Regions from separate parts of the Algihabitans albus genome, predicted to be linked through region 3. Evidence: riboswitches for the same ligand, from Rfam matches in the RefSeq annotation. Region 3 holds a riboswitch; each other region holds the start of a gene.
What was found. Region 3 has a riboswitch for thiamine pyrophosphate ahead of DBZ32_RS13025 (ABC transporter substrate-binding protein). Riboswitches for the same ligand answer to the same signal wherever they lie in the genome.
Positions count from the first base shown of each region.

Region 1: another riboswitch for thiamine pyrophosphate. It lies ahead of DBZ32_RS01765 (ABC transporter ATP-binding protein); the one in region 3 lies ahead of DBZ32_RS13025 (ABC transporter substrate-binding protein).
Region 2: another riboswitch for thiamine pyrophosphate. It lies ahead of DBZ32_RS07145 (TRAP transporter substrate-binding protein); the one in region 3 lies ahead of DBZ32_RS13025 (ABC transporter substrate-binding protein).
Region 4: another riboswitch for thiamine pyrophosphate. It lies ahead of thiO (glycine oxidase ThiO); the one in region 3 lies ahead of DBZ32_RS13025 (ABC transporter substrate-binding protein).

Region 1 covers NZ_QXNY01000002.1:60,392-68,119, forward strand. The annotation lists gene DBZ32_RS01750 (fasciclin domain-containing protein) at 1-288, opposite strand, end outside; gene DBZ32_RS01755 (universal stress protein) at 565-1,392, opposite strand; gene DBZ32_RS01760 (ABC transporter permease) at 1,536-2,279, opposite strand; gene DBZ32_RS01765 (ABC transporter ATP-binding protein) at 2,276-3,040, opposite strand; TPP riboswitch at 3,037-3,158, opposite strand; gene DBZ32_RS01770 (acetoin utilization protein AcuC) at 3,168-4,430, shown strand; gene DBZ32_RS01775 (DUF192 domain-containing protein) at 4,515-4,964, shown strand; gene DBZ32_RS01780 (hypothetical protein) at 5,025-5,339, opposite strand; gene DBZ32_RS01785 (class I SAM-dependent methyltransferase) at 5,561-6,217, opposite strand; gene DBZ32_RS01790 (peptide chain release factor 3) at 6,410-7,728, opposite strand, start outside.
Region 2 covers NZ_QXNY01000003.1:77,234-84,961, forward strand. The annotation lists gene DBZ32_RS07135 (ATP-binding protein) at 1-2,390, opposite strand, end outside; gene DBZ32_RS07140 (orotate phosphoribosyltransferase) at 2,565-3,242, opposite strand; TPP riboswitch at 3,356-3,466, shown strand; gene DBZ32_RS07145 (TRAP transporter substrate-binding protein) at 3,542-4,624, shown strand; gene thiM (hydroxyethylthiazole kinase) at 4,657-5,463, shown strand; gene thiE (thiamine phosphate synthase) at 5,460-6,131, shown strand; gene DBZ32_RS07160 (VOC family protein) at 6,541-6,939, opposite strand; gene soxR (redox-sensitive transcriptional activator SoxR) at 7,047-7,511, shown strand; gene DBZ32_RS07170 (patatin-like phospholipase family protein) at 7,542-7,728, opposite strand, start outside.
Region 3 covers NZ_QXNY01000004.1:610,370-618,097, forward strand. The annotation lists gene xerD (site-specific tyrosine recombinase XerD) at 1-967, shown strand, start outside; gene DBZ32_RS13015 (HpcH/HpaI aldolase/citrate lyase family protein) at 1,131-2,108, shown strand; gene DBZ32_RS13020 (methyl-accepting chemotaxis protein) at 2,305-3,990, shown strand; gene DBZ32_RS13025 (ABC transporter substrate-binding protein) at 4,009-4,947, opposite strand; TPP riboswitch at 5,012-5,144, opposite strand; gene DBZ32_RS13030 (acetyl-CoA carboxylase carboxyltransferase subunit alpha) at 5,262-6,218, shown strand; gene DBZ32_RS13035 (Rrf2 family transcriptional regulator) at 6,244-6,696, opposite strand; gene yddG (aromatic amino acid exporter YddG) at 7,388-7,728, shown strand, end outside.
Region 4 covers NZ_QXNY01000002.1:464,733-472,460, reverse strand. The annotation lists gene motA (flagellar motor stator protein MotA) at 1-686, shown strand, start outside; gene DBZ32_RS03820 (hypothetical protein) at 777-1,160, shown strand; gene DBZ32_RS03815 (PAS domain-containing protein) at 1,294-1,914, shown strand; gene DBZ32_RS03810 (thiamine phosphate synthase) at 1,985-2,653, opposite strand; gene DBZ32_RS03805 (thiazole synthase) at 2,650-3,423, opposite strand; gene thiS (sulfur carrier protein ThiS) at 3,427-3,624, opposite strand; gene thiO (glycine oxidase ThiO) at 3,608-4,603, opposite strand; TPP riboswitch at 4,685-4,786, opposite strand; gene glnA (type I glutamate--ammonia ligase) at 4,937-6,346, opposite strand; gene DBZ32_RS03785 (P-II family nitrogen regulator) at 6,546-6,884, opposite strand; gene DBZ32_RS03780 (pyridoxal phosphate-dependent aminotransferase) at 7,114-7,728, opposite strand, start outside.

The DNA.
Region 1 (7,728 bases), on a different contig from region 3:
ACGCAGGGTGGCCCGGTTTTCCGGCAGCAGAAGGTTGTCGACGGTGCCGGCCGGCAGCTTCGCGAAGGCGTCGTCGGTCGGCGCGAAGACGGTGTAGGGCTGGTCGCCGGTCAGATAGGGCACGGCCCCTGCCGCCGTGGCGGCCGCGATCAACGTCTGGAAGCTGCCTGCGGCGGCAGCGGTCTCCGCGAGGTTGGCAGCCTTGGCGTCGGCCGACGCGAAGCTGGCGCCGGCGGCGACGGTCAGGGCCAGAGCGGCGCTGCTTAGAGTCTTGGCGAAAGCGGACATATTCGTGCTTCTCCATCTGTCTGTTCGGTCTTGAGCGCGATCGTTTGAGCGCCCGGCGGAAGCACGCGCGAAACGCACCCCCCAGCACACGTGTACGCAACTAAACCGACGAAGGGTCGGGTTAGTTCCATGATATCACAGTCTTGTCACCGTATGGCTGCAGAGTGAAGCTGTTTTTGCAGCCATATCGCGAACTTCAAACATCTACCTGCTGACCTTACGGCGAGTCGCGACCTCTTTTGCAAGCGGAAAAGCGGCGAGGTGCGGGCTCGAAGATCAGTGACTCACCAGAATCGGGATTTCGGCGTTGCGCAGGACCTCCCGCGTCGCGCCGCCGAGGATGACCTCTCGCAGGCGCGATCGGCCGTAGGCACCCATGATCAGCAGGTCGTTTCCGCGCCGTTTGGTCTCCGCCAACAAGGTGGCGCCGACGCCGTCCTCTTCCTCGAGGTTGACGCCCTCCGCCCGAATGCCGTGCCGCGCCAGATAGGCGACGAGTTCATGTTCGGAAAGCTTGTCCTCAGGGGTCGGGCCCACCGTTGCGACCGTCACGGATCCGGCGGCGCGCAGGAGGTCGAGCGAACCACGTACGGCACGTACGGCTTCGCGGTTCGAGCGCCAGCCGATCAGGATGTTCTCGCCGAAGGGGGGCACCGGCTTGAGTCTGGGAAGCAGCAGCACGGGGCAACCGACTTCCAGCACCAGTTCCTCGGCAAGGCGCAGGCGAAAGCGGTCTTCCAGATACTCGCCCGGCTCCGAGTGGCTGACGATCATCAGGTCGGCGACATGGGCGTGACGGGACAGCACCTGCTGGTGGCTGCCGTCCTCGACCACCCAGGTGTGCGAAACGCCCTGGTTGCTGCAGGTTCCCTCGAACTCCTTCTCCAAGGCGGCCGCGCGGGCACGCGCCTGCTCCTGCGCCTCGGCCAGAAAGACTGCGGAGGCACCGCGCCCCGCGACACTGGCCGGCATGCCGACCGGAAAGGTTATGAAGAGTGCGGTGATATGGGCGTTGTGCTGCTTTGCCAGACGCACCGCCACGTCCAGCCGCTCGACGTGATGCGCGTCGTTGGCCAGATGGACCAGGATGGTCTTGATCGGCATAGGGGTCGGAATCCTCTTCGCGGGCAAGCGACGGCCGGTTCTGATGCCGACCGTTCGTAGTCATCGGTTCTTTGAGAGTGGCACGCTAGAGCAGATCGCGACCCGATGGAATCGCTTTGCAGTCTCGTCGACGGCCCGAGCCCTCAGTTGCGTTCCCGGGCCCAGGGCACGGCGGCGCGGCATCCGTGATCGATCAGCGCGTAGAGCGCCAGAGCCAGCAGCGCCAGCACGAAGAGAGCTGCGAACATCACATCGGTCTGCATCCGGCCGTTTGCGTCCAGCATCATGCGGCCGAGGCCCGCGCCCGCGCCGACCCATTCGCCGACCACCGCCCCGATCGGGGCCGTGGCGGCCGCGACCCGCAGGCCCGACGTCAGGGCTGGAAGCGCCGCCGGCAGGCGCACGCGCAGCAGAATCGAAAGGCGGCTTCCCCCCATCGTCTGAGCCAGGTCCAGCCAGCCGGGATCCGTCCGGCGGAGACCGTCGTAGAAGGCGGCGGTCACCGGGAAGTAGATGATCAAGGTGGCCATCGCGATCTTGGGGCCGAGGCCGTAGCCGAACCAGAGCACCAGGAGCGGGGCTATGGCGAAGACCGGGATCGCCTGGCTGACCACCAGCAGCGGCAGAAGCCAGCGCCGCAGCGGCGGCAGCAGAGCCAGCGAGAGCGCCGAGAGGCATCCGAGCAGGGTGCCGAGCAGCAGCCCGAAGACGATCTCCAACCCGGTCACCCAGGCATTCGCCAGCAGCTCCCGCCAGCGCTCGAGAAGCACGTCGCCGACACGCAGGGGACCCGGCAGCAGGAAATGCGGAACCCCGCTCAACGTGACGCCCAGGTGCCAGACGACCAGCACGGCGAGAAAAACCAGCAAGGGACGCAGCAGCGTCATACCGGGGTCCGGGCACGGCCGAGCCGGGCAAGCAGGTCGGCCTGTCCGCGCAGCACCGCCGGATCGCTCGCCTCGCGCGGGGTCGGGCCTTCGGGGCGGCTTGGCCTTTCCAGGCGCGCGGGACGTCCCGCCATGATCAGAAGGCCCTGGGCCAGCCGCAGGGCCTCCAGCGGATCGTGCGTCACCAGCAGAACCGTGCGGCCCGCCAGCTTCTCGGCGGCCAGGGATTGAAGGTCGAGGCGGGTGATGGCGTCGAGCGCCCCGAAGGGCTCGTCCATCAGAACCACCGGCCGATTTTCGAAGAGCGTGCGGGCGAGCGCCACGCGCTGACGCATGCCGCCCGAGAGGGCCGCCGGCTTGTCGTGCCGACGGTCGCCGAGACCGACCTCCGCCAACAGCGCTTCGGCACGGGCGAAATCCGGGGCGGTGCCGCGCAGGCGGTCGCCCAGCAGGACATTGCCGGTCAGATCGAGCCACGGCAGCAACAGGTCCTGCTGAGCCATGTAGGCGACACGGCCGGTCAGCGGCTGGCCGCTGCCGTCGTGCACCCGGCCTTCGGCGGCGGCTTCCAGGTCGGCGATCAGCCGCAGCAGGCTCGACTTGCCGACGCCGGAGGGGCCGAGCAGGGCGGTGATCTCGCCGGCCGGAAGGGTCAGATGCAGGTCGTCGAACAGCGGCAGGCCGTCATAGACCAGGCTGGCGGCCTCGACCGTCACGGTGGGTGCGGTCTGCTTCGGGGAGCCTAGCGGCGAGGCGTACATGCGGCAGCCCACCTCCCTACGCCGGTGCGAACCGGATCAGGTTCTTGGGGTCGTCCCCCAGGATGCGCTCCTGGTTGCGGGACCTCTCAGCCGTCGAACGGCTCCCCCGGTGAAAAGAGACGGCACTATGGCGCGGCTTGCCGCCGGATGCCAGCTTGCCGCACTGGACAGACTTGGCGGGGGCCACCATACCCTCATTGCAATGCCGGAAACGCTCGACCGTCCGTCTCCCTCAGCCGCAGCGCCCGCGCCCGCCAGACCCGCGGCGGCGCCGCGCATGATCGGGCATGAAATCTACCGCCGCTCGACCTATGGCCGGGCTCATCCGCTGGCGATCCCGCGCGTCTCCACCTGTATCGACCTCTGCCGCGTGCTCGGGTGGCTGCCGGACCGGCAGTATCTGGTCTCCCCGCAGGCAACGGCGGCCGAGTTGGCCCGCTTTCACCATCCCGACTACATCGCCGCCGTGCAGCGGGCGGAGCGGGACCAGCGCCTCGAAGCCGAGGTCAAGCGGCGTTTCCAACTCGGGTTGGCCGGCAACCCGATCTTTCCCGAAGTCTTCCGGCGTCCCGCCACGGCCTGCGGCGGTTCCATCCTGGCCGCCGACCTCTTGTTGGCGGAAGGCGGTCTGGTCCACTCGCCGGCGGGCGGGACCCATCACGGGCGGCCGGACCGCGCCAGCGGCTTCTGCTACTTCAACGACCCGGTGCTCGGAATTCTGAGATTGCTGGACGGCGGACTGACCCGCGTCTTCTATCTCGATATCGACGCGCATCACGGCGACGGCGTTCAGGACGCCTTTCACGACGACCCGAGGGTCTTCACGCTGTCCTTGCACGAGGAGGGGCGCTGGCCCCTGTCCCGCGGCGAGACCGGGGGGCCGGGCAGCCTGGCGGATCGCGCCGGGGGTCTGGCGCGCAATCTGCCGCTGCCGCCAGGCGCCAACGACAGCGAAGCGCTCTTCCTGCTGGAAGCGGCGATCCTGCCGCTCATCGAGGCTTTCGAACCCGAAGCGATCGTCCTGCAATGCGGCGCCGATGCGCTGGAGGAAGATCCGCTGAGCAAACTCTCGCTTTCGAACGGCGCGCTCTGGCGGATCGCCGAGGCGATCAAACCTCTGGCACCGCGCCTGCTGGCGCTGGGCGGCGGCGGCTACAATCCCTGGTCGGTGGGGCGCGCCTGGGCCGGTCTCTGGGGCATCTTGAACGGGCGGGAGATTCCGGAACGCCTGCCGCCGGCGGCCGAATCGCTGCTGCGCGGCCTGCAGTGGCGCCACCGCCTGGGCCGCTCTCCGCCCGAGGCCTGGTTCACGACACTGGCCGACGCTCCGAGATCGGGGCCGATCCGGCCGGAAATCCGAGCCGCCGCCGCCGCCGTGCTCGCACCCTGACCGGCAAATCTCTCGACAGACGGAGTGAAGCTCTTGTCCCCGAAGTCCTTGCCTGGGCCGCTTCCGCGGGCTACAGCGTCGCTCATGGTCCGCTTTCTGCTGTTCGTCTTTCTCTTCCAGGCTCCGCCATTGGTCTCGGCGGCGGCCTCGGACCTGCCGGTCGTGCCGCTGACCATCGCCACGGCCGACGGCAGCCAGCACGACTTTCGGGTCGAGCTGGCCCGGACGCCGGACGAACAGGCGCAGGGACTGATGTTTCGCGAGGAGTTGGCGGCCGATGCCGGCATGCTCTTCGTGCATCGGCGGCCGAGGGTGTCCAGCTTCTGGATGAAGGATACCTACATCCCGCTTGACATGATCTGGATCGGGCCGGACTGGACGATCCTGGGCGCGCATGAAAACGCCGTGCCGCATTCGACGGCGCCGATTTCCTCGAACGTCCCGGTGCGGGCGATCCTCGAGGTGCCGGGCGGAACCTTCGCGCGCCTCGGCCTGGCCCGTGGCGACCGGGTCAAGGTCAACGGCTTGAACTAGCGGCGGCCTGAACCGGCGGCGGCGCGGCTTCCGCCGCGCAGCCCGGTCAAGCTCGGACCGCTAGGCCTCGGGCGTGCCGCTCAGAACCTCTTCGAGCGGTCGCCAGCCTTCGCCGGCGGCCATCAGGCAGCTCAGACCCGTCGGGGAGGTGACGATGATCGTCCAGGTTCCGTCTTCACCGCTCGACAGAACTTCGACCAGACCCCCGGTGTTGGTCACGCCCAAGGCGACCGGAGCTTCCCGATACTTGCCGGCCAGATGCTTCAGCACGTCGTCCCGCTGTTGGCAGGCCGCCGGAGCCGCGTCGACCTTGGCACCGGCCAGTGCAGCAGCAAGGCCGGAAGCAAGAGCGACGAAGGTGAAAAATCGACGCATTGCGGGTCCCCCTTAAAGACCGCGACTCGCTCCACCAGCAGAGCGATGCTCGAGTCTGCGTCAAAAAGGGTTAACTCCCACCTAAGAATATCGTAAACGCCGACAATTACATGAAAGTGCCGTTCGCCTTACTCCGGCTCTGCTAGAGCACGCCCGGGACGTGAATCGCTCTCTAAACATAAGAGAGGCCGGGATTTACGCTCCAGCGTGCCTTGGTTTTGCTAGCGCCGCCGCGCCAGAGTCAGACCGTCGCCGATCGGGACGAGCGAGAGGGACACGCGCGGGTCGCCCTGAAGCGCCGTGTTGAGCGCGCGGATGGCCAGGGTGTCGGCGTCCTGTTTGTCGGGATCCGCGACGCTGCCGCCCCAGAGGACGTTGTCGAACATCAGCAGTCCGCCGGGGCGCACCAGCTTCAGCCCGGCCTCGTAGTAGGCGCCGTAGTTTTCCTTGTCCGCATCGACGAACATGAGGTCGAACTGCCGCCCGTCGCCCTGCAGCGCCTCCAGGGTCTCGAGCGCCGGGGCGATCCGCAGGTTGATCCGATCCGCCACGCCGGCCTCGTCCCAGAAGCGGCGGGCCATGTTGGTGTAGTCCTCGCTGACGTCGCAGCAGACCAACTCCGCATCGGCCGGCAGGGCCAGGGCCATGGCCAGCGCCGAGTAGCCGGTGAAGGTGCCGACCTCCAGGTAACTCCGCGCGCCGGTCAGCTCCGCCAGCAGTTGCATGAACTGCCCCTGTTCCGGCGAGATCTGCATCGCGCCGCCGGGCCCCGCCGTCGTCTCCGCGCGCAGGCGCGCGAGAATCTCCGGCTCGCGCAGCGAGACCTTCAGAACGTAGTCGTAGAGGCTGTCGGACATACCGATGGTACGTGGGGACATGCAGGGACTCCTCGGATCTGACGCTGCTTCGAGACGCCGCCGAGCGGCTCCTCAGCATGGCGGCGACTGGTTGATTGGAAGGACCACTTCATCCTGAGGAGCGACCCTGAGGGGCGCGTGCCGAAGGATGCCGTGCCGGGCTAACTTCGCCGATCCGGGTTTGCACTCCAAACCGGCTTTTATCTGCGCATTCTAGTAAACCCGCTCGCGGGTCTTGAGGAACCTGATCTTCGGGTTGTTCTTGGCGGCGTCGTCCAGGTGCCAGGTGTTGCGGGCCAGGAAGACCGGCTGGTCGTCGTGGTCGTCGGCGAGGCTCGTCTGGTTGGCGTCGCAGAAGGCCTTGAGGGTCTGGGTCTCGTCGGCTTCCAGCCAGCGTGCGGTGATCCAGGTCGTCGGCTCGAAGATCACCGGCACGTCGTATTCCGTGCGGATGCGGTCGGCCAGCACGTCGAACTGCAGCGCGCCGACCACGCCGACGATCCAGTCGGAGCCGAAGCGCGGCTTGAAGACGCGGGCGGCGCCTTCCTCGGCCAGTTGCTGCAGGGCGCGGCCCACGTGCTTGGCCTTCAGCGGGTCGGTCGGGCGGACCCGCTGCAGCAGCTCCGGCGCGAAGGCCGGGATGCCGGTGAAGTGCAGCTCCTCGCCCTCGGTCAGGGCGTCGCCCAGATGCAGGTTGCCGTGGTTGGGGATGCCGATGATGTCGCCGGCCCAGGCCTCCTCCGCCGTCTCGCGGTCCTGGGCCATGAACAGCACCGGCGTGTGCAGGGTCAGTTGCTTGCCGGTGCGCACCTGCCGCAGCTTCATGCCGCGTTTGAAGTGACCGGAGGCGAGGCGGAAGAAGGCGATGCGGTCCCGGTGCTTGGGGTCCATGTTCGCCTGGATCTTGAAGACGAAGCCGGTGACCTTGTCCTCCTGCGGCGCGATGGCGCGCTCCGCCGTCGGCTGCGGTCGCGGGGCCGGGGCGATCTCGGCCAGGCCCTCCAGCAGCTCGCGGACCCCGAAGTTGTTCAGGGCCGAGCCGAAGTAGACCGGCGTCAGGTTGCCCTCGCGGTAGGCCTGCAGGTCGAAGGGCGGGCAGAGGCCGCGCGCCATCTCCACCTGCTCGCGCAGGTCCGCCACGGCCCAGCCGGGCAGCAGTTCGTCGAGCTTCGGGTCGTCCAGGCCGCTGCAGAGTTCGCCCTCGTCGGGCCGCTCGCCCTTGCTGCGGGCCACCAGGATCAGGCGGTCGCGGATCAGGTCGTAGCAGCCGAGGAAGTTCTTCCCCATCCCGATGGGCCAGGAGGCGGGGGTGACGTCCAGCGCCAAGGTCTGCTCGACCTCGTCCAGCAGCTCGAAGGGGTCGCGCGCCTCGCGGTCCATCTTGTTGATGAAGGTGGCGATCGGCATGTCGCGCAGGCGGCAGACCTCGAAGAGCTTGCGGGTCTGCGCCTCGATGCCCTTGGCCGCGTCGATCACCATCACGGCGGAGTCCACCGCCGTCAGGGTGCGGTAGGTATCCTCCGAGAAGTCCT
Region 2 (7,728 bases), on a different contig from region 3:
GAAAGCGGCAAGCCCAGGCCGGTACCGCCTTCCCCACGAACGAAGGAGTCCCGGACCTGACCGAACGGACGAAGCGCAACCTCCACATCCGCCGGATGCATTCCCAGGCCGTTGTCGTCGACCCAGAAGCGCAGCCAGCCGTCGGACTGCAGCTCCGCACCGATTCGCACGCGGCCGCCGTCCGGCGTGAACTTCACTGCATTCGATAGAAGGTTGAGCAGCACCTGCTTGAACCGGCGCGCATCGCCCCGCACCGTCGGCAAGTCCGACAGGTCGTCGATATCCAGCGACAGCTGCTTACTGGCGGCTCGCGCCGAGATCAACGCGACGGCGGAAGCGACGACGTCCAGCGGCGAGAAGAGCGTCTCCTTCAAGTCCGCTTGCCCCGCCTCGATTTTCGCCAGGTCGAGCAGATCGCCGATAATCCCCAACAAGTGCCGGCCGGCCGCCTGAACGTGGCCGATGTACTCCGTCTGCCGTTCGTTCAACGTCCCTCCGAATCCTTGCTGGAGCGCATCGGAGAATCCGATCACGGCGTTGAGCGGCGTGCGCAGTTCATGGCTCATGTTGGCCAGGAAGTTGGACTTCGCGCGATTCGCAAGCTCCGCTTCCTCGCGCGCCTCAAGGGTCTCGTCCTGCAGTTTCCGCTCTTCGGTGATGTCGATCACCACTCCGTTCCAGACGACGGCGCCATCGGCACGCCGCTGCGGTCGGGCGCGGCCGCGCAGCCAGCGCACGGCTCCGTCCCGGAGGATTCGGTAGTCGCATTGCCAGGGTGTCAGCGTCTCGGCGGAGCAGAGAATGCTTTCGTCGAACCGTTCCAGATCGTCGGGCACAACCTCGTTCAGAAGAACAGCGGCGTCGCGCTCCGCATCCTCCGGTTCACATCCATAGAGGTCGCGGACACCGCTGCTGACAAAGCTGAAGGTCTTCTGCCCGTTCGGCCAGAGGACGAATTGGTAGACCATGCCGGGTACGGTCTCGGCGATATCGGAGAGACGACGTTCCGCGAGTTGGCGAGCCAATTCCTCGCATTTGTCATCGGTAATGTCGCGAGCGGCGACAACCACACCGTCTTCCAGCGGAAGCGCTTGAATGCGCATCCACTTCGGCTTGACGTCCGGAGACTCCAGCGGCAACTCCATCTCGAAAGGCTGTTGGGTCTCGACCACTTGCTTGTAGTGCTCGACCAAACCATGGGTGCGGTTGATCGGAACGGCCTCGCAGAGACGCCGCCCAATCCAGTGCGCCCGCGGCTTTGTCATCATCTGCTCGGCTCGTCGATTCATGTCGGCGATCGTAAAGTCGATAATCTTGCCGGTATCGTCGCGCAAGCTGCGCAGAAAGTAGTAGCCATGCAGCGAGCCCTCGACCGCCGCCTCGCGCTGCGCGGTGGCGCGCTGGGCCCGCCGGATCTGAACGCTGAGCAACCAGACCCCGCCGAGAATGATGGCCAGCGCGGTAACCATCACCAGCAGATCGCGCCAGACCCCCCTGCGCCAGTCCGCCAGCGACTGGCCCCGGTCGATCGATACGGTCACCGCCAAAGGCAAATCGGGTACGGGGCCGAGCCCGACGATACGCATCCGTCCGTCCCAGGCAGAAGGTCCCTCGAGTGCACGCGGCTCCTCAAACAAGTCGGCATTGACCTCGAAGGGAAACATCGTCTGGCCGACCTGCGCGCCCGATCCTGGGAAGCGCGCCAGCAAGAGACCGTCGCTGCGCCAAAGCCCGAGGGAGGTCGTGTGAAGGTTGCTGGAGCGGCGGTAGAGATCATGGAAGTAGCGGCCGTCCAGATTTGCCACCACGATACCGCCGAAGTCGCCGTTCGGCAGATCGATCCGCCGGCTGACCGGAATACTCCACTGGTCCCCGGCGACGCGCGGCTCACCTATGCTGAGGCTGCCCCTCGGCTCGTCTTTGTGGTGCCGCCAGTAGGCATAGCTGGAGACCTGATGCGGCAAACTGGCGGTCGGGCCGGCCGCGACGCGCACCTGGCCCTCGGCGTCGATCACCCGGAAGCTCACAACTTGCGGAAGCTTGACCAACAGCTCTTCCAGGCGGCCGCGCGCGTCTGTCGGAGTCGAGCCATACCGAGGATAGGTGACGGCAAAGCTGCGGAGCACGAGATCCACGGTATCCAGGCTACGCGCGGTATGCTCGGCGATCAGCTTGACCGTATCCAACGTGCTCGAGCGCGCCGTCTCCAGGACGACACGACGCGACTCGACGAGATTCCAGGCGTTCAGTCCGGCCAGCAGAAGGCAGAGCACGATACCGAAGGCAAGCAAACTGCGCCGGGGCATCTCCGTGCCGTTGAGCGCCGGTCTTCGCTCCAAGTCCGCGCGACCGGCAACAGTCGGTGCAACGTCTCTTCCAGACAGCGCCATCGGGAGAATTCTCGCAGTACGGAGAGTTTCTTAACGCGAGAGCTTCTACTGATAGTGGTTGACATAGTATTAATGCCTACGAACGGCCTGCCAAGGCGTGCGCGTAAGTCGAATCCCCTAACAGATCGAACCTCCAGGTGGACTGGCGAGCCTTCGGGTTAACGCGCTCGTCGACTAGTCTTGAGCGTCGCCGGCGCGCCAACCGTCGGGGTTGTCCAGGAAGGCCTTCACGTCGGTCAGGCCGTCACCCGACAGATAGCCTGCCGTTTCGGCCGCCGCCAAGGCATCGTACCAGGTGCAAAGGGCATGCAGCTTCACCCCCTCCGCCTCCAGCCGAGCGATACCTTCGGGAAAGATGCCGTAGTGGAAGACCACAAAGCTGTGCGCCACTTTGGCACCGGCCGTGCGCAACGCTTCGACGAATCCGAGTTTGGAACCGCCATCGGTCGCCAGATCCTCAACCAACAAGACGCGCGCACCCTCTGAAAAGCTGCCCTCGATCCTGGCGTTCCGCCCGAACCCCTTGGGTTGCTTGCGCACATAGACCATGGGCAAGGCCAGCCGCTCCGCGATCCAGGCCGCGAAGGGAATGCCTGCCGTCTCGCCGCCGGCGATCGCATCGAGCGACTCGTAGCCGATGGCATCGGCGATCCGCTCCACCGCCAAGTCCATCAGCCGCGCCCGCGCTCGCGGGAAGGAGATGATCTTGCGGCAGTCGACATAGACCGGGCTTTGCCGCCCGGAGGTGAAAGTAAAGGGGTCTTCAGGCCGGAACAGAACCGCCTCGATTTCCAACAGAATGTCGGCAGTGGTGCGTGCGGCCGTTTTGGCGCCGCTGACGGGCGTGGTCATGGATCAGGACTCCTGTCGGGTAGCGGTGTAACGGCGCGGTCATAGCTGCCTTTGCCCGATCGAGGCAACGCCACCCCTTCACAGCCGGCATCCCAAGGTCCATCATAACCTCGACATAAGGCCCGGGGTGTCCCGCACAGCGCATGCTGCAACGGGGCTGAGATCACACCCGCCGAACCTGATCTGGATCATGCCAGCGCAGGGAGCCGCCGATACCTCCGCCTGCAAACGTCAAGCGGGTCGCCAGAGGTCCCGAGCATTCGACGGCTTCGCTTTCCCGCGCTGGGGGAGGAACCGAGATGCACGTCGCAAACCGCCGCCGCTTTCTCGCCTTTGCAACCGGCGCCACAGCCGCCGCCAGCTTGTCTGCCCCAGCGATCGCAAGGGAGCGCCGGATTTGGCGCCTGGCCACATCTTGGCCGAGGAACGCACCCGGACCCGGCACCACAGCCGCCCGCCTGGCCGAACGGATCACCGCACTGTCGAGTGGCCGTCTGACGGTGGAGCTGCATGCGGCCGGCGAGCTGGTACCGGCCCTGGAAGTCTTCGACGCGGTCTCCGCAGGCACAGTCGAGATGGGGCACTCGGCAGCCCTCTTCTGGTCCGGAAAGATGCCCTCCGCGCCCTATTTCACGGCGGTGCCCTTCGGACTGATGCCGGAGGGACACGACGCCTGGCTGACAGCCGGTGGCGGCCAGGCGCTCTGGGACGAGCTTTACGGAACCTTCGGTGTGAAGCCCTTCGCCGCCGGCAACTCCGGCATCCAGATGGGAGGCTGGTATCGGCGGCGGATCGAGAAACTGGAAGACATGAAAGGCCTACGGCTGCGCATGCCGGGGCTGGGCGGCGAAGTGCTGCGCCGGCTGGGTGCCGCGCCCGTGACCCTGCCGCCGGGCGAAATCTTCGGCGCGCTTTCGACAGGTGCAATCGACGGCGCCGAGTTCCTGGGACCCTGGCAGGACCGCGCGCTCGGCCTTCAGCGGGCGGCGACCTTCTATCTCTGGCCCGGCTGGCATGAACCGAACGGCAGTGCCGAAGCCCTGATCTCGGCAAAGGCCTATGCCGACCTGCCCAGCGATCTGCAGCAGCTCGTCACGGCCTGCTGCGAAGTGGAAAACCGACGAGGCCCAGCCGAAGCCGAATGGCGCAACGCCGCAGCGCTCGCACAGTTCGAAGAAGAGGGCACCGTCACTCTGCACCCTTGGCCGACCGAGGTGCTGCGGGCCGCGCGCCTGGAAAGCGAAGCCGTGCTGGCGGAGCTGGCGGAAACAAGCGCGCTCGACCGACGCATCCGAGACTCCTACTCCGCGGCCAAGACCCTCTTTCTACACTGGGGACGGGTCGGACGGCATGCGCTGCTGAGCGCCCAGATCGACGCCTGAACCCCGCTTTGACCCATCGAGAGGAGATCTCCATGACCCTCGCCGCCACCCTCGACCAACCGTCCAAAACCCTGCATGCCCTGCGCGAGCAAAGGCCTCTGGTCCAGAACATCACCAATTTCGTCGCCATGGACCTGGCAGCCAACACTCTGCTAGCGGTCGGCGCGTCGCCGGCCATGGTACATGCGCCCCAGGAGGCGGCAGAGTTCGCAGCCCTTGCCGGTGCCCTGACCGTCAATCTGGGAACCATGGAAGCCCATTGGGTCGAGTCCGCCGAAGCTGCCGCCAAGGCAGCCGCCGCCGCGGGGCGGCCCTGGGTGCTGGACCCCGTCGCGGTCGGCGCAACCGGCTTCAGACGCGGCAACGCCGCACGCCTGCTGGCCTGTAAGCCGACGGTGGTGCGCGGCAACGCGTCGGAGATCATGACACTTGCGGGCCTCAGCGGGGCGGAAGGCAAGGGCGTCGATTCGACCGTGGGGTCGGAGTCGGCGGTCGAGGCGTCGCAGCGTCTGGCGCAAAGCTGCGGGGCCGTGGTGGTGGTGACCGGAGCCCTGGATCACGTCAGCGACGGCACCCGCCAGGCCACCTGCGCCAACAGCCACGAAATGATGACGAGGATCACCGCCAGCGGCTGCGCCTTGACAGCTCTGACCGGTGCCTGCCTGGCCGTCGAGCCAGAGCCCCTGGCGGCGGCGCTGCATGCCCTGGCGATCTACGGCGTCGCGGCGGAGCGCGCCGCAGCGCGCTCGCGCGGCCCGGGTAGCTTGCGCGTCAATCTTCTCGACGAGCTCTATCTGCTCGACGGCGGCGACCTCGACCGAGCCGCGAGGCTCGGATGAGCGCGCGCCAGACCCTCGACCTCTCGGTCTACCTGGTGCTGGGCCGCAGCGACTGCCGCCGTCACGGTTTGGAGGAGGTCGTCGCTCGCGCCCTGGCCGGCGGCGCCACCCTGGTTCAGTTGCGTGAGAAAGAATTGCCGGCGCACGACTATCTGGAGCTGGCCCGAAGCCTTCTGCCGCTGCTCGAGAAGGCCGGCGTTCCGCTGATGATCAACGACCGGGTCGAGGAGGCCGTCGTTCTGGGCGCTGCCGAGGGCAAGGTCGGGCTGCACGTCGGCCAGGGCGACCAGCCGGCCCTCGAAGTCCGCGCGCGGGTCGGTCACCGCCCCTTCCTCGGCCTTTCCGTACGCCGTCCCGAGGAAGCGATGGCCGCCCCGGTGGAAGCAGTCGATCACTTGGGTGTGGGGCCGGTTTACGCCACCACGACCAAAGCGAACGCAGCCGCGCCGATCGGACCGGCAGGCGTCGCCGCCGTGCGCGCCGTAACCGCATTACCGCTGGTCGGCATCGGCGGCATTACGATCGACCGGGCACCCGAGGTCATCGCCGCCGGCGCACAGGGTGTGGCCGTGGTCTCGGCCATTACCGGCAGCGATGATCCCGAGGCGGCCACCGCACGGCTTGCCCGCGCCGTGGCCGACAGCAAACGTCTGCGGCGGAGGTCTTGAAGGACCCGCGGCTAAGGAAATTTAGAGACTCCCGGCTCACTCACGCCTTTTGCAACGAACGAACCACGATCGTCTCAAAAGACCGTCGCCCAAGACGAAGAGGTGATACGGGGCGGCTCCGACGCGCAGTAGAACAAGTGCCAGACTGAGGCGTGCGCCAAGGCCATGCGGCCGCCTCGGCGATAGCTCCTAGAAGACCGGCAACGTACCTGGGTTACCGCCGCCGAAGGGCGATGGCCGCAAGCGTGATGACGGTCGAATAGTTCCTTCGGTCTTATAGAACCGGGTTCCGTCGCATCGACTCGCCCAAGCCTTGAGACGCAGCACCCGAGGAGTTGGCGCTGAGCGCAGAGAGGCATGCGATCAACGTCGCCGCCAGGCGTCGCGGGCGCGGCGGAGGCGCCCGTCATCAGCGCTCGGTCTTCGGCGCGTAGCTGACGACTTCGAATTCGATGCCGTCGGCGTCGCGGAAATAGAACCGGCGGCCGGGGTCGTAGTCGTCATAGCCATAGGTCGCGTAGCCGGCCTGCTTTACCCGCCCCTCGACTGCATCCAGGTTGGCGACGACGACGCCGATATGGTTGAGGCCGCCTTTGGCGTGGTAGCTGGAGGCGATGGTCTCCGGAGGCCGGCCGTTGGCATAAACGGCGAGGTAGGCGTCGTCGGTGCCGACATGAATTGTCTGGCCGCCCATGGTCGAAGGACCCTGCCAGCGGATCTTCCAGTCGAAGAACCGGCAGACCATCTCCGCGGTTTTCTGCGGGTCGCTGACGGTGACGTTGACGTGTTCCAGGGTGGCGTTCTGCATCGGTCCGTTCCTCCGGTTGAAGTCAACTCAGCTCTTGATTTGCGAACGATAATTCCTCAACTTAACTTGAGATCAAGGAATTTTGCGGACGTGTCATGGAGGCGGAAATGCGGGCGGATGACCGGCTATCGATCGGCGATCTGGCCCGCCGGACCGGTCTGTCGGTGTCGGCGATTCGGTTCTACGAGACAAGGGGACTGGTGACACCGATGCGCAACGCCGGCGGACAGCGGCGGTTTCTCCGGGCGGACGTGCGGCGGCTGTCGTTCGTGCTGATCGCCCAACAGCTCGGCTTCTCGATCGACCAGATCCACCGGCAACTCAACCGCTTGCCGGAGGGGCGCACGCCGACGGCCAAGGATTGGGCGCGGATCAGCCGCTCGTTCCGCCAGGAACTGGACGAACGGATCGATGCTCTGACTCGACTGCGCGACAACCTCGACGGTTGCATCGGTTGCGGCTGCCTGTCCTTGCGGAAATGCGCCCTGTACAATCCACTCGACCGCGCCGGCCGCCGAGGCTCGGGTCCCCGATACCTGATGGGCGACGACTGGAATCCCGACGCGGCCTAGGTTAGCGCGGCGCGGAACCAAATCGAGTCCTCAGAGATAGCGCGACGGAGCCCTGTAGCTGCTGGCCTGTCCAACCAAGCTGCGCGGGCCAGCGAGCCAACCTTCGGCGGCGTCGCGGCCAAGATCGCGCAGGTAGGTCAGAAAGCGCCAGTCGGCGTTGAGCCGGCTGGAGGCGCTCAATTGGCCGAGCACCTGGGGCTCGGCGATGCCGTGCAGG
Region 3 (7,728 bases):
GAACCGAAAATCCGCGCGTGGATTTGACCTTTCTGCACAAGCCGAAGCCTTTCTCGAGATGCTGGTCGTCGAGCGAGGAGCGGCAAAGAACACCCTGGACGCCTATGCGCGCGACCTGCGCCATGCGGGCGCTTTTCTGGCCGAAGACGGCGGCGTTCTGGAAAGCGCCGACGCCGAGGCGCTGCGCCGCTACTTGAGTCATCTCTCTGCGACCGGAATGTCGGCGCGGACAGCCGCGCGGCGGCTCTCGGCTTTGCGGCAGTTCTACCGGTTTATCTACGGCGAAGGGCTGCGCCAGGACGATCCCACGGCAACGCTGGAGAGTCCGCGGCAGGGCCGCAGCCTGCCCAAGGTCCTGTCGGAGGCGGAGGTCGATCGCTTGCTGGAGGCCGCCCGCCAGCGCGAGGGGGCCGAGGGGCTGCGGCTGACGGCGCTTCTGGAGGTGCTCTACGCCACTGGGCTGCGTGTCTCCGAACTGGTCGGCCTCCCGGTCTCGGCGGTGACGCGCGATCCGCGTCTGCTAGTCGTTCGCGGCAAGGGTGGTAAGGAGCGCATGGTGCCGGTCAGCCGCCCTGCACGTGCCGCACTCGACGCCTATTGCGAAGTGCGCCGTCGTTTTCTCCGCCGGTCCGAGGACGATGCCTGGCTGTTTCCCTCGCGCAGTCTTGGCGGGCATCTGACGCGTCACAGAGTCGCGCAGCTGCTGAAGGAACTGGCCGTCGAAGCCGGGCTGGAGCCCAGCAAGATTTCGCCGCATGTGCTGCGCCATGCCTTTGCCAGCCACATGCTGGCGCGAGGCGCGGACCTGCGCTCCGTTCAGCAGCTTTTGGGGCATGCCGATATCGCGACCACGCAGATCTATACCCACGTGCTCAGCGATCGGCTGAAGACGCTGGTCGAAGACCATCATCCCCTGGCTCAGCCGACCAATCCGGTCGAGCCGGAGGAGACCGAGGCGGCGGAGTGATCTCCGTCATCGCTTTGCCGTTGCGATTGGTATTACCAGCAATTATGTAAAGTCGCGCCTCGCCGCGTCCCTTGCGTTCGTCACTGATGCTGCGGCGGCGCTATTCCTATGCTGGCGGTTGTCGTCCGCCGCGAGAAGATCAGCCAATCAAGGGGAAGACTGAATGAGCTTTACGATTGTCGAGCAAGCAACGCCGCGCCTGAACCGCAGCGAGCTTGCCGTGCCTGGAAGCAACTATCGCTTTATCGAAAAAGCGGCCGACGCCGAGGCCGACGTCATCTTCCTGGACTTGGAAGACGCGGTGGCGCCGGACGACAAGGAGCAGGCGCGCAAGAACATCGTCAAGGCGCTCAACGAGATCGACTTCGGCAGCAAGACCATGTCGGTCCGCATCAACGGCCTCGACACCCACTACATGTACCGGGACGTGGTCGACCTGATCGAGCAGGGCGGGGAGCGCCTCGACCTCATCATGATCCCGAAAGTCGGCACTGCCGCCGACGTGTACGCGGTCGACATGCTGGTCACTCAGGTCGAGGACGCGGTCGGGCGCAAGAAGCGGCTCGGCTTCGAGATGATCATCGAGACCGCGCTCGGGATGGCGAACGTCGACGCCATCGCGGGCGCCAGCAAGCGTAACGAGTCGCTGCATTTCGGTGTCGCCGACTACGCGGCCTCGACGCGGGCGCGCACGACCGTCATCGGCGGACCGAACCCGAACTACGGCGTTCTGACCGACCCCAACGGCGACGGCGGCCGCGATTACCACTGGGGCGACATGTGGCACTATGCCATTGCCCGCATGGTGGTGGCAGCCCGGGCCAACGGCCTGCGTCCGGTGGACGGACCCTTCGGCGACTTCTCCGACCCCGAAGGTTACAAGGCTCAAGCCTATCGGGCTGCCGTTCTGGGCTGCGAAGGCAAGTGGGCGATCCACCCGAGTCAGCTGGAACTGGCCAATGCGGTCTACAGCCCCTCCGAGGAAGAGGTCACCAAGGCGCAGCGCATCATCGAAGCCATGGACCAGGCGCAGAAAGAGGGTAAGGGTGCGGTCAGCCTCGACGGTAGGTTGATCGACATCGCCTCTATCAAGCAGGCCGAGGTCATGGTCAAGAAGGCCGAGCAGATCGCCGCTGCCTGAGGCTAAGCTTGGAGTCAGTGCAAGAAATGCGAAAGAGCCGGCGCGCGGACTGCGCCGGCTCTTTTTGCTGAGGTGTATTTAGCCTTCAAATTCTACTTATAGTGTATTTTTTGGTTATTAGAGGCGAAATAACCTTTCATTGACCTCTTTCCCATAGAACGTCTCGGGAGCGTTACCCACCCAGCCGAGGCTTGCCATGTCTTTGAAATCCCTGTCGATTGCTACCAAGCTCTGGAGTTTGCTGGGGCTTACCGTGATCTCCTTGTTGATCGCGGCGGGTATCGGTCTCCATTTCGCTCGACTGCAGATGGTCGAGGATCGGGTTAGCAAGCTGCAGAACATCTCCGAGACGGCTCAGAGCTATGCGGCTTCTCTCGCTGAGCGCGTGAGCGCCGGTGAGTTGGCCCCCGAGGAGTCACTCGCACAGCTTCGCAGTGTAATTCACAATATGTGGTACGCGGAAAACGAGTATCTCTTCATCATCAAGCTTGATGGCGAGGTCTTGGCGCATGCCGCGAAACCAGCTCTCGAAGGCCGCAATCTCTGGGATACCCAAGATGCGGACGGTGTCTACTTCTTCCGAAATCTCTCGGAAACCGCGCGCGCTGGCGGCGGACGTGAATACTACATGTGGCCGCGCGCCGGTTCGGATGTGCCGGAACAGAAACTGTCTTACGTCGTTCCTATTCCCAGTCTCGATGCCTTCGTCGGCACCGGCGTTTATCTCGACGATCTTCGAGCTGCCTTCATGGCGCTGGCAACGCGCGTGGCGGCGGCGATTGTCGTGCTCACTCTGATTGCGGTGGCGCTCGTCTACGCGGTCCAGAGAGACTTGGTCAGCAGCCTCGGGGGACTTTCGGCCAAGATGCGACGGATCGCCGACGGCGACCTGGAGGTTGCGATCGCCGAGACCAGTCGCGGCGACGAAGTCGGCCGGATGGCGGAGGCGCTGCAGGTCTTCAAGGAGCAAGCGCAACAGAAGCAGCAGATGCAGGCCGAAGCCGAACAGGCGCGCCGCGAGGCCGAAGCCGAGCGCCGTCGCACCTTCGATCAGTTGGCCTCCCGCTTCGAGAGTTCGGTCGGTGGACTCGTGGGCGGCTTGGTCAGCGCCGCCGGCAGCATGCAGTCTGCGTCCCAGACCGTCGCGGAGAGTGCCGAGAGCGCCAGTCAGTCCAGCGTCAGCGTCGCCGCGACGACCGACGAAGCCGCACAGAACGTTCAGACCGTTGCGAGTGCCGCCGAAGAACTGTCGGCCTCGATCCGGGAGGTCAGCGGTCAGGTCGGCGAGGCCGCGCGGATCGCCGATGAGGCATCCAGCAAGGCCGAGCAGACCAGTCAAACCGTTGGAAGTCTGAAGACCTCGGCCGAGAAGATCGGTGCGATCGTGACTCTGATCCAGGAGATCGCCGAGCAGACCAACCTGCTGGCGCTGAATGCGACCATCGAGGCTGCGCGGGCCGGCGAGGCCGGTAAGGGCTTCGCTGTCGTGGCCAGTGAGGTCAAGAATCTGGCGACTCAGACGGCCAAGGCCACCGAGGAGATTGGCCAACAGATCAGCTCCATGCAGGGCATCTCCGTCGAAGCGGCCCAGGCCATGGAGACGATTCGGACGACCAACTCTTCGATGCAACAGATCTCGGCGACTATCGCGGCGGCGGTCGAGGAGCAGTCGGCCGCCACTCAGGAGATCGCCCGCAACGCTCAGCAGGCGGCCGGGGGCACTCAGGAGACGGCACGCAATATCTCCAGCGTGTCCACTGCGGCTCAGACCAACCTCGAGACCGCGCAGCAGTTGCTCGGGCTGTCGGGCGATCTCTCGAACCAGTCCAACGAGTTGGGCGCCGAAGTCGAGCAGTTCCTGGCGGAGATCCGCGCCGGCTAAAGCGGCCTGATCTCAGGTCTACTCCAACTCCACCGCGTAGCTCTCCAAGGCCGGGGCCTCCTCGATCACGCCCTGATCGATCAGGAACTGCGCGAAGCGGCGATAGCGCCCTTCGTCCAGGGCCGCGGGCCGCAGAGCGAAGCGCGGCAGGGTGTCCCACCAGGCACGTCGATTCAACTCGTCGTCCAGCCCCGGTTTGTAGGCCTTGAAGATCTCCCAGGAGTCTTCGGGATGGTTGATGGTGTAGATCGTGCCGCGTTCGAGGGCACGTATGAAGGCCGGCAGGCGGGGGTCCTCCAGACGGTTCGCGTTGGCGATCACCACCAGCTCGTCGTAGGCCGGAATCCCATGCTCCTCGGGATAAAAGGCGCGGCCTTCCGAACCCTCGATTTCCAACTGGTTGAGCTCGAAGTTGCGGTAGGCGCCGATCACCGCATCCACCTGACCCGACAGCAGCGAGGCGCTGAGGGCGAAGTTGACGTTGATCAGCTCGACGTCCTCCAGGCTCAAGCCGGCCGGCGCCAGCATGCCGCTCAACATGGCCTCGGCAAAGCCGCCGACGGAGTAGCCGATTTTGCGGCCTTCCAGGTCGGCCAGGGTTTCGACGGGACCCTCGGCCAGCACCACCAGTGTGTTCAAGGGGGTGGCCACCAAGGTCGCGATGCGCGCCACCGGCAGGCCCTGAGCCGCCTGCATGTGGAGCTGGGGCTGATAGGAGATGGCGATCGGGACCTGCCCCGCGGCAACCAGTTTCGGGGGATCGTTGGGGTCGGCCGGTTCCAGGAACTCGACCTCCAGCCCTTCTTCGGCGAAGTAGCCGCGATCAAGGGCCACGATCAGCGGCGCGTGGTCCGGATTGACGAACCAGTCCAACAGAACCGTCAGCGTCTCGGCCCTGGCAGGCGAAGCCGCCGTCAGCAGCGAGATGGCAAGGCAAAAGGCAAAGCGGAACATCATCTGGCATCTCCTCCCGGCCGAACGGAAGGAAGGGTGCCGACCCTCTGCCCGGAGCGCTTCCGAGGCGATGCCGACCGTCCTTTCCCTGCGCCGGCATGATCCGGATCAGGTTCGAAGGGTCACCGCCTTGCCGGACGGTATCTCAGCCCCCGGGCCGGCCGCGACCGCGACCGGCAGGGACACCCCTAGGAACGTCGGAATCAGAATAACCGTCCCGCGCCGTCTTGCAATGCTTCGTGAAAGAGGCTTGGCGGATAAGTGTCATGGAGTTTTGCATCTGTGCGATTGCGAAGCCCTGTGCTATCCCCCGCGCCATGCGTGATTATCTGGATTTCGAGAAGCCGGTCGCCGAGCTGGAAGGCAAGATCGAAGAGCTCAAGCACCTTTCCGACGCCGGCGACCTGAACATTGCCGAGGAGGTGGGGCGCCTCCAGGCGAAGGCCGACCGCCTGCTGCGGAGCACCTATGCCAAGCTGTCCGCTTGGCAGAAGACTCAGGTGGCTCGCCATCCGCAGCGGCCTCAAGCCAGCGACTACATCGCCCAGTTGGTCGACGACTTCGTCCCCTTGGCGGGCGACCGCCTCTATGGGGAAGACGCAGCGATTCTGAGCGGTCTCGGCCGCTTGCGCGGTTACGCCTGCGTGATCCTGGGGCAGGAGAAGGGCAAGGACCTTCAAAGCCGTCAGGTCCGCAACTTCGGGATGGCTCGTCCCGAGGGTTATCGCAAGGCGCAGCGCTTGATGGGGCTCGCCCAGCGCTTTCGTCTGCCCGTGGTGACCTTCGTCGATACGCCCGGCGCCTATCCCGGCATCGGCGCCGAGGAGCGGGGTCAGGCCGAGGCCATCGCCAAGTCGATGCAGGTTTCGCTCGGCCTGCAGGTGCCAGTGGTCGCCGTGGTGATCGGCGAAGGCGGGTCCGGCGGTGCCGTGGCCTTGGCCACCGCCGACCGGGTGCTGATGCTGGAGCACTCGGTCTACTCCGTGATCTCGCCGGAGGGCTGTGCGTCGATTCTCTGGCGCTCCTCGGATCAGGCCAAGGAAGCGGCCGAAGCCTTGCGGCTGACGGCCCAGGACCTCTATCGCCTCGGCGTGACCGATGCTGTGCTCGAGGAGCCGATCGGCGGCGCGCATCGCGACCCTTCCACCATCATCGCGGCGGTCGGCGACGCTCTGTCGTCCGCCTTGGGCAGCCTCAAGGCGGTTGCGCCGGGCGAGTTGCGCCAGCAGCGCCGCGCCAAGTTCCTGGAGATGGGCAAGGTCGGCCTGTCTTGATTCGCCTGTCTTGAGACCGATCCGATCAGGCTTCTTCGGGACTCAAGAGCCCCTTTAGATCGGGGTTCAGCGTGACGAGGTCGTGCAGGGTGACCGCGTCGAGCGTGGCCATGAAGGCCTCCAAGGCCTGCTGCAGGACGCCCCGCAGCCGGCAAGCGGGAAAGATCAGGCAACCGCTCTTTTCGCCGCCCGTTCCACTTTGGAAGCATTCGGCGATGGCGAAGTCAGCTTCCATGCGCCGCACGACCTTGCCGATGACGATCTGTCCGGCCGGTTGCGCCAGTCGAAGGCCGCCCGCCCGGCCTCTTACCGTCTCGACGAATCCTTCGTGCCCGAGCGTGTTTGCGACCTTTGTCAGGTGCGTCTTGGAAATCCCGAAGCGATCGGCGATGTCGGCCGTGGTCGCGCGTGTCTCCTCCGCAACCGCCAGAAAGGTCAGCAGCCTCAGTGCATAGTCCGTTTGGACGTTCAACCGCATCTTCGTCTACCTATTTATGAATGCAATATACATATTATTTCTACCGCAAACAGCTCTTGCCCGACTGTATTGACTGAAACTACCACTTTCTTTCCCCGTTCGGGAAATCACCCGACGTCTGTCTCATAGCCCCTTGTGTGCTGTGACACGGGCGACTTCGCAAGTCTCACGGATCTCGAATTCCCTGTCAGGTGTTTGGCGAAAGGTCGTAAGGCCCAATTTTGCCCTTTGACGTAATTAAATATATATTTCATATGCATATTTAATTGGTTTTGTTTCTAAGGCAATCGACTGATTCAAGAGTTGATGGACGACCAGTTCAATCAGCCATTCGTCGGGGGTTTCATGATCACGCGGTTCTTCTCATCCAGTCTCCGCGCCGCAGTCGCGCCGAGGGATTTCGCTATCGCTGTCGGCGAGCCCGATCAGCCGTCCGCCTTGCGGCGGCGCGGTCGGCGATGCTGTCAAATCAGGCTTGAGCCGGATCGGAAATGCGCCAATCCGCAGGTCCTAAGTGCATCGCTGCACGAGCAGCTCCATAGCCCGCCTTAGAGCGCTTCTGCGATCGGCGACCTCGCCGAGGCCGCCCGAGACCCGCCCTCTTCTGTTGCTTGAAGACCCTAGCCGCCCGGCCTGACCGCTCGCGGAGCGGATCCCTTGAGCCGCGGCCGCTGCTGGGAGTCGTTCGAACATGACTCTGGCTCGAACGGTCGAGGCGAAGCGCCTCCTTGCCACGCTCGCCGGAGGCGCTGCGGTCCTGCTATGGGCCTTGCTTGCGCTCTTCACCACCTGGGCCGACGGAATTCCACCGTTCCAGCTGGCGTTCCTCTGCTTCTCGCTCGGCACCGCCGTCGGCCTTGTCGCACTGCTCCTGAAGGGGCGGGCGGCTTGGCACTGCTTGCAGCAGCCCTGGCAAGCCTGGATGCTCGGCGTGTCCGGTCTCTTCGGCTGCCATGTCTTCTATTTCCTGGCGCTCGGGAACGCCCCGGCTGTCGAGGCGAGCCTGCTCACCTATCTCTGGCCGCTCCTGAC
Region 4 (7,728 bases), on a different contig from region 3:
TGGGGCGCGTCTTCAAGGGACCGCGCTGGTCTCGCGACGACTACCGCGATCTTCTGTGCCTGATGTACGGCTTGATCAAGGTGATAAAAACCAAGGGCGCTGTCGGTCTGGAGCCACATATCGAGGCGCCGAACGAGAGCCCCATTTTCTCGTCCTATCCCAAGATTGTGGCCGACAAGATCACCTGTGCCATGATCTGCGATACGCTACGTATGGTCACCATGAACCTCGACGATCCGCATCAGATCGAAGAGTACATGGAGAAGCAGATCGAGAAGCTTCATCACGAAGCCGGCAAACCTGCCCATGCGCTGCAGACCATGGCAGACGGCCTGCCTGCGCTCGGGATCGTCGCGGCCGTTCTCGGCGTCATCAAGACCATGGCCTCGATCGACCAGCCGGTGGAGGTTCTCGGTAAGATGATCGGCGGCGCACTGGTCGGCACCTTCCTGGGCGTCTTCCTGTCCTACGGCCTGGTCGCACCGATGGCCGGACGACTGCAGCAGATCATCGACGAGGATATGCAGTTCTACATGATCATTCGCGACACCATTACGGCCAACCTACATGGTCATGCCGCCCAGGTTGCAGTCGAAATCGGTCGCGGCAACGTGCCGACAAAGATCCAGCCGAGCTTCTACGATCTGGAAGAGGCACTCAACAACGCGCCGGCCGAAGCGGCTTAGGCAGAATCTCGTCAGGTCCGATCGCGTTATAGTCGGCAAGCCATCTTTTACACTCTAGCCTGGAGCGGCGATCTTCGGCACTCTCAGGCCATGGCTATCAAAGCTTCGGCGATTGTTGCGACACTTACGGTTTTGCTTGGCACAGGCGGTCTTTCGCCCGTTTGGGCGGGGGAAGCCGATGTCGTTGCCGCTCGGCTGTCGCTTCAGGGCGATGGCCGTTATACGGCCGAAGTCACCGTCCGCCACGCCGATACCGGATGGGATCACTACGCCGACCTCTGGGAGGTCCTGAGCCCCAATGGCGACTTGCTGGGCGCGCGTACGCTGCACCACCCTCACGTTGAAGAGCAGCCCTTCACCCGATCTCTCCGAGATTTGGAGATCCCGGTCGGGATCGATCGGGTCATCGTTCGGGCACGGGATTCCGAGCACGGGTTTGGGGGTGCGGAACTGACCATCGATGTGCCGCGCTGACCGTCGTGTCGCTGTTTGGCGTTTACGAATCTCTTGGTGCCGGCACCGGAGGCCAGCAGGTGCCGATGTTTAAGAGCGGGCCGGGTCGCTCGTTTTCGCAGGGTGGCTTGTTTCCAATGCAGGTCCCGACCAGGTGAGTTCAACAGGCTGGACCCGGCGGTACGGCTTGGAAACCGGCCGCTCGACCCTGCTTCGGGTCGGGCAGGTGCCGAGTCCGCCGGTCCAACGCCTCTACGGCTACTGGTCGCATCAAACCGGAAAGGACGGTCTGATGCCGCGTCACGCCTTCGATCCCGCCGATCTCGGGGCGCTCCTGGCCAACGTTCTCTTCATCGAGGTGCTTTCGAACCCCTGCGATTTGAAGATCCGCGTCGCGGGACAGGAAATCGAAGAACGCTACGGCCGGTCCCTGCGCGGTCTGTCGATCTTCGAGACCTTTCCGCTCGTACGCCGCAAGGACACGTCGCACCAGTGGTCCGAAATCTTGATCGATCGCCAGCCGAAGTATCGGCGTGGTGCGATGGTCTTTCCCAACGACCGGGTTTTCGAGGCCGAGCGGATCATGCTGCCGCTATCGGCCACCGCCAGCGGTTCGCCGGTCGACGGTTCATCCGCCACACGTTCTTCAGCCACGTCTTCTCCGGCCGGCGAACCGCCCTGCGGGGTCGCTTACATTCTGGCAGCCGTCTTCTATCAGCCCCTCAGCCTTGAAGACCTCGAGATGACGGCGATCTCCGCGACCTTGATCCCCTAGGCTCCGGACCTGTTGGTCCGGAAGGGTATCGCGGCCACTTCCAGGATCAGTTTGTCCAGGGTGAGATCGGTCACCGCCTGGTGCGGACGGGGGCGTCCGCCCGACCCGGGTTCGGGCACGGCGAACTGACGGGCATGGCGGCTCGTCGCGTCGCCGCCAACCAGGCGCGCATCCGGGCGTCGGGGTCGTCGTGCAGGGTGATGTCCGTGACGGCCGAAACGATGTCGGCACCCGCCGCGAAGGCACCGGCCGCGCGCTCGACACTCATCCCGCCGATCGCAACGAGCGGGATATCGCCGACCAGCCGTTTCCATTCCGTCACTCGGTCCAGCCCTTGCCGGTCCCATTTCATCTTCTTCAGGATCGTCGGGTAGATAGGCCCGAGCGCCACATAGTCCGGCGTGAAGGACAGCGCGCGTTGGAGTTCGGCGTGGTCATGCGTGCTGATCCCCAGCTTGAGGCCCGATCGGCGGATCGCTGACACATCCGCGTCGTCCAAGTCCTCCTGACCGAGATGCACCCAGTCGCAGCCCGCATCGATCGCCGTGCGCCAGTGGTCGTTGACCACCAGAATCGCGCCATGTGCCCGAGCGAGTGCTTGGGCTTTGGTCACGACCCCGCGCAGTGCCGTTTCCTGCATGTCCTTGATACGCAACTGAACGAGCTTTACGCCCAGCGGCAGCGCCCGCTGCAACCAGTTCAGGCCATCGAAGACGGGGTAGAATCGGTCGAGCGTCATGCGAGGAAAGCCTTGCCGATGACCGGTGTCGAGGGTGTCGCCATGTCGCGGGGCTCCATCGGATCGGCGAGATAGGCGAGCCGGCCCGCTTCGACCCCACGCGCGAAGCCTTCGGCCATTGCAGCCGGATCGCCTGCCTTCGCCACGGCGGTGTTCAGGAGCACCGCATCGACCCCCATCTCCATCGCCATTGCGGCCTGGCTAGGCAGGCCCAGGCCCGCATCTACGATCATCGGCACCTCGGGAAACTGCGCCCGCAGGGTGCGGAGGCCGTAGACGTTGGTCAGTCCGAGGCCCGTGCCGATGGGCGCCCCCCAGGGCATCAGCACCTCGCAACCCGCTTGGAGCAGCCGGTCGGCCAGTACTGCGTCCTCCGTGGTGTAGGGAAACACCTGGAAGCCGTCGTCGCTCAAAATGCGCGCCGCCTCCAGGAGGCCGAAGGGGTCGGGTTGGAGGGTATCGGCATGGCCGATGACTTCGAGCTTGATCCACGGCGTGTCGAAGAGTTCGCGAGCCATCTCGGCGGTCGTCACCGCCTCGCACACCGAATGGCATCCAGCGGTGTTGGGCAATACGCGAACCCCGAGTTGCCGCACGAGCGCCCAGAAGTCCGCACCCGCCTGGCCGCCGTCCGCTTCGCGCCGCAGCGAGACGGTCGCGATACCGGCACCGGAGCGACGGAAGGCGTCGGCAAGGATCGCGGGGGAGGGATAGTGTGCCGTGCCCAGCATCAGACGCGAAGGAACCTCGACGCCGTAGAAGCGTGGCATGGCTCAGCCCCCCTGGCGCGGCGTGACGATCTCAAGCCGATCACCAGGTTGCAGCGTGACGCGGTCACGCGCGGCAGCCGGCACGAAATCCTCGTTCACGGCCGTCGCAACCTTCTTGTCGGCATAGCCGAGATCCTCCAGCACCGCCGGTAGCGCGTCGTTCCGTATCTCAACGGCAACGCCGTTAACCGTGATCTTCATCCATCACCTCCGGAAGCCTGCCATCACAGACCAAGTCCGCCGCCATTCGCGCTAGCGCCGGCGCGAGCAGGAATCCATGACGGAACAAGCCGTTGACATGGATTGTCTTACCCCGTCGTCGCAGGCGCGGCAGGTTGTCGGGAAAGGCCGGTCGGGCATCGACGCCGATCTCGATCAGTTCGGCCTCCCCGAAGGCCGGATGCAGAGCGTAGGCGGCGCTCAACAGTTCCAGCACGGAGCGGACGGTGGCACGCCGGCCTTCGCCGCTTTCGATCTGCGTCGCACCCAGCATGAACACACCGTCCCCGCGCGGCACGATGTAGAGTGGGTAGCGCGGATGCAGCAGACGCACGGGTCGGGTCAGGGTGACGTCGGGCGCGCGCAGCAAAGCCATTTCGCCCTTTACCCCGCGCAGGTCGGGGAGACTGTCGCGAGCCGACAGCCCCCGACAGTCGAAGGTCAACCTCTGCGGCTCTTCGCCGGCCCGCCCTTCGGCCTCGACGAAGGTGACACCGCCAATCGCCAGACGTGCACGGAGATGCTCGAGCGCCATGCGCGGATCGAGATGCGCCTCGTCGGCAAAATGCAAGGCGCGGTCGAAGCGATCTTCCAACTGCGGTTCCAGCGCGGCCAATTCGGACCGATCGATTGTCCGATGGCCGCGCGTGCGGCGCGCGAAGCGGTCGAGTTCACGCCTGTCGCGCCCTAGCGCTACGACAAGTGATCCGCGGCGCTGCACCGCTACGCCCTGGCGCAGCCACCAGCAGGCCGCCTCCTGCCCAAGCCGGACGACGGGTTCCTCGGCTGTCTCGCCTTCGCAGAACGGGGCCAGCATACCACCCGCCCACCAGGAGCAGGCATGCGGGCCAGGGCGGGAGCTGCGGTCGATGACGGTGACAGCCAATCCACGCCTGGCCAGTTCGGCGGCGACGCAAAGCCCGGCTACGCCGGATCCGATGACCGTCGCGTCACCCGTCATGTACGGGCCTCGCGGATGCGCCGCGCGCAGTCGTTTTCCGCTCCCGTAGGACAGCAGAACGGCGGAGGGTGAGGAGATGCTGTCTATTCATGCTCCGTTTCCTACGCCGGTATTACCCGGATCAGGTGTGATGGGTTGGCATGAAGCCTCTCAGCCCCTCGCGGAGCACCCCAACGGATTCAACCTATGCTTAACCGTGTCGAGACATGAGAGCAAGGGCGAGCGGTGGCGGTCCGAGAGGTTTGCCCGGAACGAAAACGGCGCGAAAGCGGATGTCCGCCTTCGCGCCAAGTCTTCAATCCGGCCCGCCCTCAACCGAGCGCGCTGGTCGGATCAGGCCGAGTAGTACATCGAGAATTCGACCGGGTGCGGTGTGTGCTCGAAGGTGTAGACCTCCTCCCACTTCAGTTCGAGATAGCCTTCGATCTGATCCTTGTCGAAGACGTCGCCCTGACAGAGGAAGTCCATGTCGTTGGCCAAGGCGTTGAGCGATTCGCGCAGGGAGCCGCAAACGGTCGGAATGTCCTTCAGCTCCTCGGGCGGCAGGTCGTAGAGGTTCTTGTCCATCGGGTCGCCCGGATGGATCTTGTTCTTGATCCCGTCCAGCCCGGCCATCAGCATTGCCGAGAAAGCCAGGTAGGGATTGGAGAGAGCGTCGGGGAAGCGCACTTCCACGCGCTTGGCCTTCTCGCCGGCTCCGAAGGGAATGCGGCAGGAGGCAGAGCGGTTGCGCGAGGAATAGGCCAGCAGAACCGGCGCCTCGAAGCCCGGGATCAGGCGCTTGTAGCTGTTGGTCGTGGAGTTGGTGAAGGCGTTGATCGCCCGCGCGTGCTTGATGATGCCGCCGATGTAGTAGAGCGCCGTTTCCGACAGGCCCGCATAGCCGTCGCCCGCGAACAGCGGCTTGCCATCCTTCCAGATCGACTGGTGGCAATGCATGCCGGACCCATTGTCGCCCATGACCGGCTTCGGCATGAAGGTCGCCGACTTGCCATAGGTATGGGCCACCATGTGAACCACGTACTTGTAGATCTGCATGGCATCGGCCTGGCGCAGCAGCGTATCGAACTTGATGCCCAACTCGTGCTGCGACGGCGCCACCTCATGGTGATGCTTCTCGACCTCCAGGCCCATCTCCTTCATCACCGAGACCATCTCGGCGCGTAGGTCGGTGCCGCTGTCGATCGGAGGAACCGGGAAGTAGCCGCCCTTGATGCCCGGGCGGTGGCCGAGGTTGCCTTCCTCGAGCGCCTCACCGGACATGTAAGGTCCTTCCTCGCTCTCGAAGCGGAAGAAGGTGTGGTTCATGTTGACGCCGAAGCGCACGTCGTCGAACACGAAGAACTCTGCCTCGGGCCCGAAGAAGGCGGTATCTCCGATGCCGCTTGCCTCCATGTAGGCGAGAGCCTTGCGCGCGGTCGAACGCGGGTCGCGGTTGTAGGGTTGGCCGGTCGTGGGGTCGGTCACGTCGCAAACCAGAACGAGCTGCGGCTGTGCCGTGAAGGGATCCATGACGGCTGAGCCGAGATCCGGCTTCAGGTTCATGTCGGACTCGTTGATCGCCTTCCAGCCGGCGATCGACGACCCGTCGAACATAATGCCGTCGTTCAGCATGTCCTCGTCGACGGTGTCGACGTGCTGCGCGACGTGCTGCCACTTGCCGCGCGGGTCGGTAAAGCGGAAATCGACGTACTGAACGCCGTTCTCCTCGATCATCTTCAAAACACTCTCGACGTCGGACATTGCTCTCAAGCCTTTCCTTGTTGTCCTCTCGTGGATCCTGAAGGGCATTGGTTTCTTGCTTCGTTTATCCGAACCGGGGCGCCCTCAACCCGAAGTTCGGATCCTGACTGTTTCTGGAAACACGTCTCGCCAGTCGCCTGTCCCAGGCCGGTTTCTTGGTCAAACCGTGTCCTTGGCCAGGTCGGTTCCGGGAGAAGCGTCAGACCGCTTCCACGCCGCGCTCGCCGGTCCGGATCCGGATCGCTTCGTCGACGCTGGACACGAAGATCTTGCCGTCGCCGATACGGCCGGTGTGGGCGGCCTGTTGAATGGCCTCCACGGCACGTTCCACCAAGCTGTCGTCGAGCACGACCTCGACCTTCACCTTGGGCAGGAAATCGACGACGTATTCGGCGCCGCGGTAGAGTTCGGTATGGCCTTTCTGCCTGCCGAATCCTTTGGCTTCGATCACTGTGATGCCCTTGATGCCCACCTCATGGAGGGATTCCTTCACCTCGTCGAGCTTGAAGGGCTTAATGATGGCTTCGATTTTTTTCATGGCCTCTTTTGGATCGTTCGTTGTGCCGCGGGGACTGGTGCTTTGGAAGGACGCCCGCCAAGCTGCGGCGGCGCGATGGAATGACCGCACGCAAAGTTGCATTAAGCACGGATCGTGCCAACTGATACCTTGAGCCGAAGGGGCCTGATTTGCCTGCGAAAAGGGCAGGAACCGACCAGGCGCGTTGCCTAAAAAGCGTGCAACCTGCCGCCGGCCTAATCACGCGGCGTCAAGCGACACCGCGGTCGGCCAGGAAAGCCCCGATCCGTTGGAGGCCCTCTTTGAGGTTCTCGGAAGAGTTGGCATAGGAAATGCGGAGATACCCCTCGCCGAACAGTCCGAAGGAGGTGCCCGCGATGGTCGCGACGCCGGCTGTCTCCAGCAGTGCCGTCTCGAGCTGTTTCGCCGTCAGCCCGGTGCCGGTGACGTTGGGAAAGGCGTAGAAAGCGCCGCCCGGCTCCACGCAACCGACACCCGGCAGATCGTTCAGGCCGTCGACGACCTGCCGGCGGCGGGCGTCGAAAGCCGCATGCATCTCGACCACCGCGTCTTGCGGGCCGGTCAGGGCGGCCAGCCCGGCGAACTGCGCCGCCGCGTTGACGCAGGAAAAGGAGTTGATCGCCATTCGAACCGCCGGTTCGACGAGGCTCTGCGGCCAGTAGGAGTAACCCAGCCGCCACCCCGTCATGGCGAAGGTCTTCGACCAGCCGTCCAGCAAGATCAGCCGCTCGTCCAGGCTCTCGTAAGCCAGCAGGCTCGCATGCTTGCGGCCGTCGTAGAGCAGCCGGGCATAGATTTCATCGGACAGCACGGCCACATGCGGATGATCGGCCAGCCCCGCGAC